2 linked regions of the Saccharobesus litoralis genome follow. The protein of the gene in region 2 interacts with the protein of the main gene of each other region in a pairwise test. Links are inferred from orthologs where the notes say so. Each region holds a gene or a part of one and is shown on either strand. Other genes may lie near its edges.

Region 1 (4,776 bases), 1.9 Mb from region 2 along the record:
AACACCTAAACGAAAATTGAACCGCAGTCGGTTAACGAAGTTTTAACTTAACCACAAAAATAAACAACCAATGATAAGTAACATGGCACCAGTTTGTTGCAGTTGACGTACAGGCATTTTCGCCATCTTAGCAAGATAGTCAGCCCAACGGTTGGGGAATAGAAAAGGGCCAAGACCTTCAATGATGAGTACTATACCTATGGCGAGTAAAATGGTTTCCATCTCGATACCCTAACGTAAAAATTTAAACGCTCAAACAAAAAGAGCTTACTGCAATAGTAAGCTCTTCTATTAACCGATGTTGGTATTGTGATTATTTACCCGTTTCTTTCAAATATTTGAAGAAATCACTGTCAGGCTTAACAATAAGCACATCGCCCTTGTTATTAAAGCTGGCTCTATAGGCATCTAAACTACGCAAAAACTTATAGAACTCAGGGTCTTTATTATAAGTGTCAGCGTAAATTTTAGCGGCTTCAGCGTCACCTTGACCACGAACCGTACGTACATTACGTTCGGCATCCGCTAGCATAATGGTAACTTTCTTATCAATATCTGCTTTAATGAATTCGGCTTTCTCTCTACCTTCTGAACGGTGCTCTTTGGCCACAGCGTGGCGCTCTGAACGCATACGAGCAAAGATATAGTTACTCACTTCACTTGGTAAATTGATCCGCTTAACACGAATATCAACAATTTGAATACCTAAATCCGCCGCACTTTCAGCGGTTTCTTTTAGGGCTTCTTGCATCAATTCATCACGTTCACCCGACACAATTTCGGCAATGGTTCGGCTACCAAATTCACTGCGTAGGCCGTTATTGATTTTTTTCTTCAATAAGGCTTCGGCGCGCATGGTGTCGCCACCGGTTTTTAGGTAAAAGGTTTCGAAGCTTTCAATGCGCCACTTAACATAAGAATCAACAATTAAGTCTTTTTTCTCAGAGGTAACAAAGCGATCTGCCTCATCATCCATGGTTTGAACACGAGCATCCAATATGCGCACCGTTTCGATAAATGGCCACTTAAAGTGAATACCTGGTTCGTGTACTACAGTTGAATTATCAACATCACGCTTAACTTTACCAAACTGAATAACAATACCACGCGTACCTTCGTTAATAACGAAAACCGATGTGTAAACAAAAAAAGCAAAGATAGCGATTAAAACTAGGCTTAAGTTTCTCATGGCTTAGTTTCTCCCACTGGTATAACGACCGTTATTGCTGTAGCGGCCTGAGTTATAGCGATCATTCGAGCGGTTAGGCTCTACCGGTAACCCTTGAGTCGTTGTTGACTGACTAAAAGGTGAACTTGATTGAGGTGTATTAGAGCGTTGCTGTTGCATGATCTTATCTAGTGGTAGATACATCATGTTACCGCCCCCTTCAACATCAACCATAATTTTTGATGTGTTGCTGTATACAGATTCCATTGTTTCTATATATAAGCGTTGGCGCGTGACTTCAGGGGCTGCTTGATACTCAGGTAGCAGCTTTTCAAAGCGAGCGACTTCACCTTGCGCTTCTAAGATAACACGCTCTTTATAGGCTTCCGCTTCCTGTTCCATACGACGTACCTTAGCACGTGCAGTCGGCTCAATTTCACGAGCGTAAGCATTGGCTTCGTTGACAAATTTCTCTTCGTCTTCTTGCGCGGCTATCGCATCATCAAATGCTTCTTTAACTTCTTCCGGCGGACGTGCAGGTAGGAAGTTGACGTCGACGACTTCTAAACCCAAGTTATAAGGTTCAACTATGTTTTCTAATAGTTCGCGAGTTTGTTGACGCACTAGCTCACGACCCGTCGTTAAAATATCGTCCATATTTGTGTGGCCGATAACTTGACGTAAGGCTGAATCAGTTGCTTGGTGTAGGCTAAATTCTGGGTCGATAACGTTGAACTTGTAAGCTCTAGGATCAAGAATGCGATATTGCACATCCATTGATACTAAAACGACGTTTTCGTCTTGGGTGAGCATTTCGCCATCAGCCGTTAAAGAATTGACTGACTCTACATCAACCGGAATAATACGGTCGATTAATGCAGGTTGCCATTTTAAGCCTGGCTCAATAATGCTATGGAACTGGCCAAAGCGTAAAACCACACCACGCTCAGCTTCTTTGATAGTCGCAAAGCCCATCCATGCCCAAATTGCCAAAGCAATAAACAGTGCAATTACGATACCTGCACTGCTTGCACCATTGGAACCGCCGGATGAACCTGATGGGGAACCCCCTTTGCCACCAAAGGCTTTTTTCAGTTTCACTACCGTATCGCGATAGATTTCATCTAAATCAGGTGGCCCTTGATCGTTGCCACCTTTTTTATTTTTACCCCACGGGTCTTTATTATTGCTATTACCCGGTTCATTCCAGGCCATAATCAGCTCCATTATTAAATGTTTGAACTTTATACGGAAAAATATCTAGTGAAGGATCGCTGCTTGCGCAAAAATCATTCAACATCTTGATTTATTACATAATTAGCTAGGTTTGTATCACGCTTTGTTAAGCGTTGCCAGTCTGTTAAGCTCATTTTTACTCTAACTAGCCAACTGCCGTCTTCGGCATAGCTTTCTTCTTGAATACACTCTAGCTCATAAAATACTCCACGCCAGCGGCTATCAGCCGGCGGGATTTTTAATTCATGATGCGCCATTTGTTTTGCTAAACGCTCAGCAATGGCCTGCATTAGCAGTTCAGTGCCTTCTCCCGTTTGGGCTGATAGCCACACGCGGATCGGCATACCATCTTCGTTACGATCGATATGCGCATCAATCTCATCTACCATATCAATTTTATTGTAGACAAGTAGTTGAGGGACTTCATCAGCTCCGACTTCATCGAGCACAATTTGCACCGCATCAATATTTTCAGCACGGCGCTCATCAGCAACATCGACCACATGCAATTGAATATCAGCTTCACGTGTCTCTTGTAATGTTGCTTTAAAGGCTGCTACCAAGTCGTGTGGTAAATGGCGAATAAAACCAACCGTGTCTGCCAATATTATGGGGCCAACATCGTCAATAACCAACTTACGTAATGTAGGGTCTAACGTCGCAAAGAGTTGATCTGCCGCATAAACGTCTGCTTCGGTAATGCGATTAAACAAGGTTGATTTACCCGCGTTGGTATAGCCAACCAGCGAAACGGTAGGTAAATCGTTGCGTTTTCGGGCGCGTCGGCCTTGTTCTCGTTGTTTTTCTACTTTCTCTAGGCGGCGCATAATGTTTTTCATGCGGCCTCGAATTAAACGTCTATCGGTTTCAAGCTGGGTTTCCCCCGGACCACGCATACCTATACCGCCTTTTTGGCGTTCTAAGTGGGTCCAGCCTCGGATCAAGCGCGTAGAAATATGGCGTAATTGCGCTAATTCAACTTGCAGTTTACCTTCGTGGGTACGTGCACGTTGCGCAAAAATATCCAAGATCAGGCTAATTCTGTCTAAAACACGACATTTAACGAGAGATTCTATGTTTTTTTCTTGTGAGGGGGATAAAGCATGATTAAAAATCACTAGCTTAGCCTCCAATGCAGCCACTGCATCAGCTATTTCTTGTGCTTTACCTGAACCTACAAAAAATTTAGGGTGGGGTGTTGATCTTGAGGTGGTAATGACAGCAAGAGTTTCGACACCAGCCGAAGAGGCCAACAGTTTTAATTCCTGTAGGTCTTCTCTTGCTACTTCGTCATCTAAGTCAACGTGTACTAAAACCGCCTGCTCACCCGATTCATAACGATCAAACAAGCAGGTTACCTCTTAATAATATGTTACTCAGCAATATTTCCTTCACCCGATTGATTTTGCATATTAGGGTTAGTTTGGAATGGACGTGAAGGCACAACAGTGGAGATTGCGTGCTTATACACCATTTGTGAAACGGTATTCTTCAGTAAAATGACAAACTGATCGAATGATTCTACTTGTCCTTGTAGCTTAATACCGTTAACTAAATAGATAGAAACAGGGATACGCTCGCGACGTAGTGCGTTTAAAAACGGATCTTGTAAAGATTGTCCCTTTGCCATAGTTGGCTCCTATTATTGTTATTAGACCAGAAGTATTTATATAGTCTTCTTGCTCTGGGTTTAAAACTTAACTGCCATCACTTTTCTCTACCTAGCCTACATCAAGTAGGAGCTTAGGTTTCGCTTGAACTTTGAAAGCAGCGCCTAAAGCCTGAGTGCCTTGACTATATATCAAACTTAATTATCCACTTAGTTTAGGCGACTAAACGCTAGTGGTAACTAATTGTTTTGATTCATTAATATTATGAGGAAAACCTTATAATATCCAAATTTTAGGAAAAAAAGCGCAAAATGCTAGTCAAATTTTGCTTATTTTCACTTTCTAACCAATTTAATTCCTGCCAACTGCGTAACCAAGTCAATTGTCGCTTGGCTAATTGACGCGTTGCTACTATACCGCGAAACACCATTTCGTCATAGTCGACTTTACCTTCTAGGTAATCCCACATCTGTCGATAGCCGACACAGCGTATTGAAGGCATATCAGCATGAAGATCGCCGCGTTCATATAACGCCCGTACTTCTTGTTCAAATCCTTGTGTAAGCATTTGTTTAAAGCGTAATTCAATTCGCTCGTGCAGTACAGCTCTATCTTGGGGCGCAATGGCAAATTGCAAGGTATTATAGGGCAATGCGTCTTCTTTAGTTTGTGTCAGTTCTGTTAATGTTTTACCACTGGCATAGTACACTTCTAATGCGCGATTTATTCTTTGCGTATCGTTGGGGTTAATTCGCTGTCCAG
Region 2 (11,648 bases):
AAACAACGACATACTAGAGCGAACCATGGCTTTCAACACTTGTAGTCCAGCAATAATGCCATCACCCGTTGTGGTTTGCTTTAAATCCAAAACATGCCCTGAATTTTCAGCACCGATAGACCAGCCTTTTTCTTGTAACAATGCTAATACATAACGATCACCCACTTTAGAGCGAGCGAAAGGTATACCAAGGTTTTTCAGCGCGACTTCAAGACCAAGATTACTCATTAAGGTACCAACAGCACCACCTTGCAGATCACCTTGTTTAAGGGCGTCTCGAGCTAATATAAACATGATTTGATCGCCATCCACCTTGTTGCCTTTATGGTCAACCATCATCACGCGATCACCGTCACCATCTAAAGCAAAACCAAGGTCGGCACCCACCTCAATTACTTTTTCTTGCAGTGCGGCTAATGATGTCGCACCACATTTTTCATTAATATTAATGCCATCAGGCGTAGCACCGATAGCAATGACATTAGCGCCTAACTCTTCTAAAACTTTTGGTGCTATGTGATAGGTTGCTCCGTGAGCACAATCAACAACAATTTTCAGTGATCTTAATGAATATTCACTCGGGAAACGACTTTTACAAAATTCAATGTAGCGCCCTGCTGCATCTTCTATACGTACAGCCTTGCCAAGACAATTAGATTCAGCAACAGTCATAGGTTTATCAATTTCTGCTTCAATGGCCAACTCAATATCATCATCTAGCTTCATACCATCAGCAGAAAAGAATTTAATGCCATTGTCATAGAAAGGATTGTGAGAAGCACTAATAACAATGCCAGCATCAGCTCGAAACGCGCGTGTTAAATAAGCAATCGCAGGCGTTGGCATGGGCCCTAATAGACAAACATTGATACCGGCAGCAGATAAGCCAGCCTCCAAAGCTGATTCAAGCATATAGCCAGAAATCCGTGTATCTTTACCTATTAAGACTTTTTTATTACCGTGCCGCGAAAGCACTTGACCAGCCGCCCAGCCCAATCTTAATGCGAATTCAGGTGTAATGTTCCCTTCACCTACTTTGCCACGGATACCATCGGTACCGAAATATTTTCTTTCCATTTTAGTCATCTCTAAAAATCAGTTTTTATTTATTTGTGTATGGTGCCAAACGGCTAATACATCGCGCGTTGCTTCTACATCGTGGACACGGATAATTTTAGCGCCTTTTTGCGCACAAATTAATGCCCCAGCAGCGCTGCCATAAATACGTTTTTCAACATCTTGACCGGTTGCTTCCCCTATCATGCGCTTACGCGAAAGGCCAGCAAGAATAGGGTAACCCAGTTCAGTTAAGCTATTCAGTTGGTTAAGTAATTTAAAGTTATCCTGCGCTGTTTTACCAAAGCCAAAACCAGGGTCTATTAGTATCTGCTGACGATCAATACCGGCCTCAATACAGACCTGCGCTCGCTCAGCAAGATACTGAGTAACATCGTTAACGACCAGACTGTATTGCGGATTGTCTTGCATGTTTTGCGGTTGCCCCTGCATATGCATTAAACACACTGGCTTTTGACACTTTACTGCGGTTTCTAAAGCATTAGGCTCTGTTAAAGCCCTCACGTCATTGATTAAATCCGCACCCACGTCAACACTTTGCTGCATAACATCAGGTTTCGATGTATCGACAGATACCCAAACATCAAATTCTCGCTTAATTGCTTGTATAACCGGAACAACACGCTGACGCTCTTCTTCAATAGAAACAATACAGGCTCCTGGTCGGGTCGATTCTCCGCCTACGTCGATTATGTCAGCGCCTTCATTAAGCATTTTTTCTACTTGAATCAGAGCTTTATCAATACGCGTAAACTGACCGCCATCACTAAATGAATCCGGCGTCACGTTTAAAATTCCCATAATCAAAGGAATTTGAGATTGTTGAATTTGTGTTATTAATGACATGCAGAAAATTTACGGAAGAATCTATTTAATAAAAAAGCTCACTACTAAGGCAGCGAGCTTTAAAATTGGATAATTAAAAAGAATTAATGAATGATGTCTTGATCAGGTTCGCTATCCGATGATGTTGCCTTGTCGCTAGTACTAGAGCTGTTGTCATCTTTTTTGCTACCCGAGTTATTTTGATTGCTCCAATCTTGCGGCTCTCCCACTGGGCGACGCGCCATTAAATCATCAATCTGCTTAGCATCAATCGTTTCATATTTCATTAATGCATCTTTCATTGCATGCAAGATATCCATGTTATCACGCAATAGTTGCTCTGCTCTGTCGTAATTACGATCAACAATTTTACGAACTTCTTCATCAATCGCTTTAGCTGTATCGTCTGACATGCTCTTAGCTTTTGCAGAGCTGCGCCCTAAGAAAACTTCACCTTCTTCTTCAGCATATAACAAAGGCCCTAATTTTTCTGTCAGACCCCACTGAGTAACCATTTTACGCGCAATATCAGTTGCACGCTCAATATCATTGGAAGCCCCTGTAGACACTTTTTCATCACCATAAATAATGTCTTCGGCAATTCGCCCACCATATAGGCTAGAAAGCATACTTTCTAAGTGTTGTTTACTATGGCTAAATCTATCTTGCTCCGGTAAATACATGGTGACACCAAGTGCTCGACCACGAGGTATAATACTGACTTTATAAACAGGATCGTGATCAGGTACTAAACGGCCGACAATCGCATGGCCCGCTTCGTGATAAGCAGTCATCTCTTTCTCGTCTTCGCTCATCACCATAGATTTACGTTCAGCACCCATTAGGATTTTGTCTTTAGCTTTTTCAAACTCTTCCATGCAAACTAAACGTTTATTGCTACGGGCAGCAAATAACGCTGCTTCATTAACTAAATTGGCTAAATCTGCACCAGAAAAACCTGGGGTACCACGTGCTATCACCCCCGCTTCAACGTCATCACCAAGCGGTACTTTTCGCATATGAACTTTAAGAATTTGCTCACGCCCACGCACATCGGGTAAACCGACAGTAACTTGACGATCAAAACGACCAGGACGTAATAATGCAGGATCTAATACATCTGGGCGGTTAGTGGCGGCAATAACTATAATACCTTCATTACCTTCAAAACCATCCATTTCAACTAGCATTTGGTTTAGTGTTTGTTCTCGTTCATCATGACCACCACCTAAACCAGCACCACGCTGACGACCAACGGCATCGATTTCATCGATAAAAATAATACAAGGTGCTGATTTTTTCGCTTGCTCGAACATATCACGTACACGCGATGCACCCACGCCAACGAACATTTCAACGAAATCTGAACCCGATATAGTAAAAAATGGGACTTTTGCTTCGCCAGCAATCGCTTTAGCTAATAAGGTTTTACCCGTACCAGGAGGACCAACCATCAAAACACCTGTCGGGATCTTACCGCCTAACTTTTGGAATTTAGTTGGGTCACGTAAGTAGTCGACCAATTCAGCGACTTCTTCTTTCGCTTCGTCACAACCGGCCACGTCGGTGAAAGTGGTTTTGATTTGGTCTTCGCTCATTAAACGAGCCTTGCTTTTACCAAATGACATGGCGCCTTTACCGCCACCACCTTGCATTTGACGCATGAAAAATATCCATACACCGATTAGCAATAACATTGGGAACCATGAAATGAAAATCGAAGTTAGAATGCTAGGCTCTTCCGGTCGTACCCCTTCAACCTTAACATTCTTGTCAATCATTTCATCGAGAATACGCTCATCACGCAATGGCATTACCGTTTCAAATTCTTCGCCATTGCGTTTTGTGCCTTTAATGATCCCTGTATGAGGATTAACTTGAGCGTCACGTACCGAACCTTGATTAACTGCCTTTACAAAACTGGTGTAATCAAGTGCTTTTGCACTGCCGCCTCCAGGTGTAAAACTCTTAAAAACCGTCATTAACACGACAGCGATTACGACCCAAAGGATCAGATTTTTTGTCATATCACTCAAGATACTAACCTCTTAAACTAAATAACAAACCCCAAGTTTGCTATTCAAATCATAAATTTGATAAATGTTTATTTAACCGAGTATAACGCTTATTTTTGTTAATGTTTATAACCAGTTGCAACAATATAGACTTCTCGTGATCGCGCGCGTGAAGAATCCGGTTTTCGAGTCTTTACAACCTTAAACGCATCGCGTACATCTTTTACGAATTGTTCGTACCCTTCTCCTTGAAAAACCTTAACAATAAAACATCCATTTTTTTTCAGAACCTGATGACACATATCCAATGCTAATTCAACTAAATACATCGCTCTTGGTTGGTCAGCACCTAAGTTACCGCTCATATTGGGAGCCATATCGGACATCACAATATCCACGTTTTTGCCACTTATTCGGTCCAATAAGGCATTTAACACGGCTTCTTCTCTAAAATCACCCTGCAAAAAATCTACACCGGCAATCGGGTCCATTTCTAAAATATCGCAAGCGATCACGTTACCGTCATCACCAACCACATCAGCGGCATATTGCGACCAGCCTCCAGGAGCAGCGCCCAAGTCAACTATTGTCATACCCGGTTTGAGTAATTTGTCTTTATTTTGAATTTCTTCAATTTTAAATACGGCACGCGAACGTAAGCCGAGCTTTTGTGCCTTTTGAACATAATGATCATCAAAATGTTCTTGCAGCCACCGCTTACTACTAGCGGTATGTTTTTTCTGTGACATATTAAATACAACTATCGTAACGCTAAAAACAATTACGACTTAATTAGTAATAAACCATAGATAGCGTTAAAATACAGAAATTCAACCTTTCTACGGCGAATTAGTATCAACAATGAGTTTAACTAAAAAACAAGTTCAATTTTTAAAAGCCCAAGCCCATAGTTTAAAACCTTTAGTTCAGTTAGGTGGTAACGGTTTAACTGAAGGTGTCATCGCTGAAATTGAATTTGCTCTTAGCCATCACGAGCTAATAAAAGTAAAAGTGCCAACCGATGACCGCGCAGAGAAACAATTAATTATGGATGCCATCGTGCGTGAAACCGAAGCTGAGCGTGTCCAAACCATAGGGCATACACTTGTGCTTTACAAACCATCAGACGATGCCAAGATTACTTTACCAAAAGGCTAAACGCCAACACCCCTTATAAGGATCATAAGTAAAGAACAAAAAAGCCGACAAAGAGTCGGCTTTTTATTATCTGGTAATTTAAAGTACTAGACGTACTCAACTTCCAATACTTCGTAGTCGACATCACCACTAGGTGATTTTAGTACGAATTCATCACCGCGCTCTTTACCTATCATAGCTCGCGCAATGGGTGAATTAACTGAAACTTTACTAGCTTTAATATCTGCTTCATCATCACCAACTATGGTATAGGTAGACTCGTCATCGGTATCACAATTAACGATAGTTACCGTAGCACCAAATATAACACGTCCGTTATTTGGCATTTTAGTTACATCAATTATTTGTGCATTGGATAATTTTGCTTCAATTTCTTGAATACGGCCTTCACAAAATCCCTGCTGCTCACGAGCTGCATGGTATTCTGCATTTTCCTTAAGATCTCCGTGTTCACGAGCTTCTGCAATATCCGCAATGATTTTCGGACGACGAACAGTTTTTAGCTCATTCAGTTCTTCGCGTAGCGCATCAGCACCCGCGACCGTCATAGGAAATTGAGTCGACATTATTGAAGTCTCTTGTGTAGTTCTTGTACAGAAGTCACTGTATTGCGATCATCCGCTTTATGAGCCATGCATGCCGCAAAGGCTGCATTCAGCGTAGTGGTATAGGCTACTTTATGTTGTAGCGCACTACGACGAATTTGTACAGAGTCAGTGATAGCCTGACGACCCTCTGTCGTATTAATGATATAGCTGTACTCATCATTCTTAATGTAATCAACAATATGAGGACGACCTTCTAATACTTTATTCACACGGCGGACTTCAATGCCAGCCTCAGCAAGTAAATCGGCTGTGCCACCTGTTGCATCCAATTGATAACCCAACTCGACAAGATTAGCGGCTAATTCTGCCACACGTGGTTTATCACTGTCTTTAACAGAAATAAGTGCACGACCTGACTTAGGTACCGTGTCATTAGCACCTAAGCTGGCTTTGGCTGATGCTTCAGCAAACGAGCTACCAACACCCATGACTTCACCTGTTGAGCGCATTTCTGGGCCTAAGATAGGGTCAACACCATGGAACTTGGCAAAAGGAATAACCACTTCTTTAACAGAGTAATAAGGTGGGATAACTTCTTGCGTAAACCCTTGCTCTGCTAGTGATTGACCGGCCATCACTCGCGCCGCAATTTTCGCTAAAGGCACACCGGTTGCTTTAGAGACAAACGGAACTGTACGAGCCGCACGCGGGTTAACTTCGATTAAATAAATCTCATCGTCTTTAATTGCGAACTGAGTATTCATTAAGCCATTAACACCCAACTCAAATGCTAACTTACGTACTTGTTCACGCAAGCGATCTTGCATTTCTGCACTCAAAGTATACGGAGGTAAAGAACAAGCTGAGTCACCAGAGTGAACTCCACATTGTTCAATGTGTTCCATAATACCACCAATGACGACTTGCTCACCGTCACAGATTGCATCAATATCAACTTCAACCGCATTGTTTAAGAATTTATCTAACAATACTGGAGAATCATTCGATACTTGAACCGCTTCGTTTAAGTAACGTTTTAAATCGGCTTCGTCATACACGATTTCCATCGCACGACCACCTAATACATAGGATGGACGAACAACCATAGGGAAACCGATTTTACGCGCTTCTGTTAACGCTTCATCAATATTTTTAACCGTGGCATTAATAGGCTGTTTAAGGCCTAAGCGTTCAACCGCTTGTTGGAAACGCTCACGATCTTCCGCGCGGTCAATCGCGTCCGGAGAAGTACCAATAACAGGTACACCCGCCGCTTCTAACTCTCGAGCTAACTTAAGCGGTGTTTGACCACCATACTGAACGATGACACCTTTAGGTTTTTCAAGACGCGCTATTTCTAATACATCTTCTAACGTGACAGGCTCAAAATATAAACGGTCTGAAGTATCATAGTCTGTAGACACAGTTTCTGGGTTACAGTTAACCATAATGGTTTCGTAACCGTCTTCGCGCAATGCCATTGAGGCATGAACACAACAGTAATCGAACTCTATACCTTGGCCGATACGGTTTGGACCACCACCCAATACAATAATTTTATCTTTATCTGATGGGTTCGCTTCACACTCTTCATCATAGCTTGAATACATATAAGCGGTAGAAGTAGAAAACTCAGCGGCACAGGTATCAACGCGCTTATAAACTGGGAATAATTTTAATGCTTGACGCTTTTTACGAACTTCGTTTTCAGATACGCCAATCAAGTCTGATATACGCTTATCGGCAAAACCTTTACGTTTTAAGCTATACAAGAAGTCTTTGTCTAAGCCTGCCAAACCTTTTTCAGTGATTTGCTTTTCAGCTAATACTAGGTCTTCGATTTGAACTAGGAACCAACGATCAATCTTAGTTAATTTAAAGATATCTTCGACTGATAACCCTAAACGCATAGCATCTGCGATGTACCATATACGCTCAGCGCCAGCATCCATTAACTCGTGCTTAACTTTAGTTAATGCATCAGGAGCCTCTAAATCAACAATAGGGTCAAAACCAGAAACACCAACTTCTAAGCCACGTAAAGCCTTTTGTAATGATTCTTGCTGGTTACGGCCTATCGCCATGACTTCACCAACAGATTTCATCTGAGTAGTAAGGCGGTCATTGGAACCTGGGAATTTCTCAAAGTTGAAACGCGGGATCTTAGTCACAACGTAATCAATCGAAGGCTCGAATGAAGCCGGCGTCGCACCGCCAGTAATATCATTCTTAAGCTCGTCAAGCGTATACCCAACAGCCAATTTAGCGGCGATCTTAGCAATTGGGAAACCAGTGGCTTTTGATGCTAATGCAGATGAACGCGATACTCGCGGGTTCATCTCGATAATAACCATACGGCCATCATCTGGGTTAATACCAAACTGAACGTTTGAACCCCCCGTTTCAACACCGATCTCACGTAATACCGCCATAGAGGCATTACGCATGATTTGATATTCTTTGTCAGTCAACGTTTGCGCTGGGGCAACTGTGATTGAGTCACCAGTATGGATCCCCATAGGGTCAAAGTTTTCAATCGCACAAACAATAATACAGTTATCCGCTTTGTCGCGAACCACTTCCATTTCATATTCTTTCCAACCAATTAATGATTCATCAATCAATAATTCATTGGTTGGTGAAAGATCTAAACCACGAGTACAGATCTCTTCGAACTCTTCCATGTTATAAGCGATACCACCACCGGTACCACCCATAGTGAAAGAAGGACGAATAATACATGGAAAACCAATACGCGAATTAACGTCGAGGGCTTCTTCCATTGAATGAGCAACTTCAGCGCGTGGGGTTTCTAAACCAATCGCTTTCATTGCTTTATCAAAACGGTTACGGTCTTCCGCTTTATCAATCGCGTCTGCCGTTGCACCTATCATCTCAACGCCGAACTTTTCAAGCACGCCGTGCTTTTCAAGGTCTAACGCACAGTTTAGTGCCGTTTGCCCACCCATTGTCGGTAAAACCGCGTCTGGGCGTTCATTTTCAATAATTTTTGCAACTACTTCCCAATGAATTGGCTCGATATAAGTCGAATCAGCCATTTCAGGATCAGTCATAATCGTTGCAGGGTTAGAGTTAACTAGAATAACTCGATAACCCTCTTCTCGTAGTGCTTTACATGCTTGTGTGCCTGAGTAATCGAACTCACAAGCTTGACCGATAACAATCGGACCAGCACCCAAAATCAAAATGCTTTGTATATCAGAACGTTTTGGCATGGTTGTTTAGTCTCTCACTTAGGCCTTGCGGGCTTGCATCAATTCAATAAAGTGGTCAAAAACAGGTGCTACATCGTGTGGACCTGGGCTGGCTTCAGGGTGTCCCTGGAAGCTAAACGCCGGTTTATCTGTACGATGAATACCTTGTAATGAACCATCAAATAATGATTTGTGAGTTGCTTTCAAATTAGCTGGCAACGTTTCTTCATCAGCTGCAAAACCGTGGTTTTGACTGGTGATCATCACTGTACCTTTTTCTAAATCTTGTACAGGATGGTTAGCGCCGTGATGACCGAACTTCATTTTCACGGTTTGCGCACCACTGGCTAATGCAAGTAACTGATGACCAAGACAAATACCAAAAACCGGAATATCGGTTTCTAAAATGGCTTTGATAGCTTCAATCGCATAAGTACAAGGTTCTGGATCACCCGGTCCATTCGATAAGAAAATACCATCTGGATTTAATGCCAAGACTTCGCTAGCCGGCGTTTGAGCCGGAACAACCGTTAACTTACAACCACGGTCAACTAACATACGTAAAATATTACGTTTAACACCAAAGTCGTATGCCACTACATGAAATTGACCTTCAGATTCAGGCGTTACATGACCTTTACCAAGCTCCCAAGTCCCTTCAGTCCATGAGTAAGTTTCAGAAGTTGTCACTTCTTTAGCTAAATCCATACCTTTAAGGCCCGGAAACGCTTTGGCTTGTTCAAGAGCGTCAGTCGCGTCGTCAGTACCTGTAATCAAACAACCGTTTTGCGCACCTTTTTCACGCAAAATACGTGTCAACTTACGCGTATCAATATCAGCTATTGCTACGATATTACGCTCAGCTAAGTATTCACTTAGATTTTGTTGATTACGAAAGTTAGACGCTAATAGAGGCAAATCACGAATGACTAGGCCCTTAGCCCAGATTTGTGAAGATTCTTCATCTTCTTCGTTTGTACCCGTATTACCGATATGAGGGTATGTCAGAGTCACAATCTGCTCTGCATAAGAAGGATCGGTTAAGATCTCTTGATAACCTGTCATCGAAGTATTAAATACAACTTCACCAACAGAAACGCCTTCAGCACCTATAGAAGTGCCTTTAAACACAGTACCATCTTCTAGTACCAGCAGGGCGGTTTTAGCCAAAACGACCTCCTGAATAGTAAAAAACGGGCTCCTAATATGGACTACCCGCTTAATAAAAGTTCAAAGTATAGCTCAAAAAAAGCCAACTAAATTTTGTATAAGGTAAATCTTGCGTATTCTAGTTTATCTACTGAGCTTTAGCTAGATAAATTTAGAAAAAGCCTAAAAAAAAGGTTTTGTGTAGATTATCAACACAAAACCTTTAAAAATAGCAAATAAGTTATAACCAACAGGCTATTTTTCAACTTGTAGATTTATATCTTTCGATAATATAACTAGTCTTTTAGACCTAACACATCTTGCATATCATATAATCGAGTAGATTTATCTTTTAACCAAATTGCTGCACGCACAGCACCTTTAGCAAAAGTTAAGCGACTTGACGCTTTGTGTGTGATTTCAATCCGCTCACCAATATCGGCAAACAAAGCGGTATGCTCACCAACAATATCGCCGGCTCGAATGGTCGCAAAGCCAATCGTTTCACGATCACGCTCACCGGTATCCCCTTCTCGTCCATAAACCGACACTTTATCTAAATCTCGATCTAATTCATCAGCAATGGCTTTACCTAGCATTAAAGCGGTACCTGATGGCGCATCTTTTTTAAACCTATGGTGCGCTTCCCAAATTTCAATATCTGAATGTTGCCCCATGACTTTAGCCGTCGTTTTGAGCAGGTTAACTAATAAATTAACACCAACACTCATATTAGCAGCAAAAACTACTGGAATTTGACAGGCTGCCTCATCAATTTTTGCAAGTTGTTCTTTTGATAAGCCCGTTGTGCCAATAACAACCGGCTTTTTGTTTTCGACACACCAAGCTAAGTTATTCATGCAGGCTTCAGGTAACGTGAAATCGATATACACGTCTGCAAGTTCATCTATCGCTTTAATTGTCGTTAGTGCTGAATCAATATTACCAATACCGGCAACTTGACCGGCATCAATCCCTTTAAAGCTAGATGACTCTCTCACTAATGCATGCGCTATATCTGCGTCTTCATTATTATGGGCGGCTTCAATTAACGCTCGTCCCATGCGGCCATTCGCACCGAAAATACCGACTTTGATTGCTTGACTCACAACTTAAACCTTTACTTGCAAAATTGCCGCGATTTTATGCTTTTCAATGCCATTTTTAAACTACATAACACGCAACAATTAAACTGATTCATTCTTTATTATAGTCAAAGCGATCTGGGGTTAAGCCAAGACAACAGGTTTTAATACCGAAAAACCTCAACATGCATTAGGGTAAAACAATTTACTTAACCTCAACTCTGGTTAAGAATTGCGACGATACTATATTTTTATCATTAATTTCAGTTAGTTAACAACTTTTGACACCCAGCAATAGGTCTTTTTTATTTCTGGAGAGAAATTTGAGCCAAGAACAAGGCAAGTTTACGCGTCAATAGCTAGCCTATTGCAAGTAAACTTAACGCAGTAATTGGTTCAAATAGCCTCCAGAAACGGATTTATTATCCAGAGTTGAGGTTACTTAGGACGATCTGACTTAAATACTTGCCCAAGATCAGCATATTCGTTAGCCCCCAAGCGAGCTAATGGGTCAAGTTGCAAGGCATTTATTTTGACACGCTGTTTGTCATCTAAAGTCACTATTTCATCATCGAC

The links.
Region 1: the proteins of ftsH (region 2) and hflK interact in binary tests that used the Escherichia coli proteins (3 or more experiments, as listed by UniProt). The link is inferred for Saccharobesus litoralis from one-to-one orthologs.

Annotation. Positions count from the first base shown.
Region 1 is NZ_CP026604.1:5,232,891-5,237,666, reverse strand. Bases 289-3,081 are described here. They hold hflK (FtsH protease activity modulator HflK), read right to left. Parts: upstream 2,384-3,081; coding sequence 1,193-2,383; downstream 289-1,192. Other genes in these bases: hflX (ribosome rescue GTPase HflX), read right to left, coding at 2,458-3,081; hflC (protease modulator HflC), read right to left, coding at 314-1,189. Outside these bases: C2869_RS19815 (DUF2065 domain-containing protein), read right to left, coding at 43-222; more of hflX, read right to left, coding at 3,082-3,753; RNA chaperone Hfq, read right to left, coding at 3,777-4,034; tRNA (adenosine(37)-N6)-dimethylallyltransferase MiaA, read right to left, coding at 4,307-4,776.
Region 2 is NZ_CP026604.1:3,292,406-3,304,053, reverse strand. Bases 1,473-4,472 are described here. They hold ftsH (ATP-dependent zinc metalloprotease FtsH), read right to left. Parts: upstream 3,939-4,472; coding sequence 2,007-3,938; downstream 1,473-2,006. Other genes in these bases: rlmE (23S rRNA (uridine(2552)-2'-O)-methyltransferase RlmE), read right to left, coding at 4,037-4,472; folP (dihydropteroate synthase), read right to left, coding at 1,473-1,923. Also shown: glmM (phosphoglucosamine mutase), read right to left, coding at 1-1,077; more of folP, read right to left, coding at 1,096-1,472; more of rlmE, read right to left, coding at 4,473-4,666; ribosome assembly RNA-binding protein YhbY, read left to right, coding at 4,779-5,075; transcription elongation factor GreA, read right to left, coding at 5,162-5,641; carB (carbamoyl-phosphate synthase large subunit), read right to left, coding at 5,641-8,859; carA (glutamine-hydrolyzing carbamoyl-phosphate synthase small subunit), read right to left, coding at 8,878-10,008; dapB (4-hydroxy-tetrahydrodipicolinate reductase), read right to left, coding at 10,284-11,084; C2869_RS11780 (flavin reductase family protein), read right to left, coding at 11,511-11,648. UniProt on the Escherichia coli protein: Acts as a processive, ATP-dependent zinc metallopeptidase for both cytoplasmic and membrane proteins. Plays a role in the quality control of integral membrane proteins.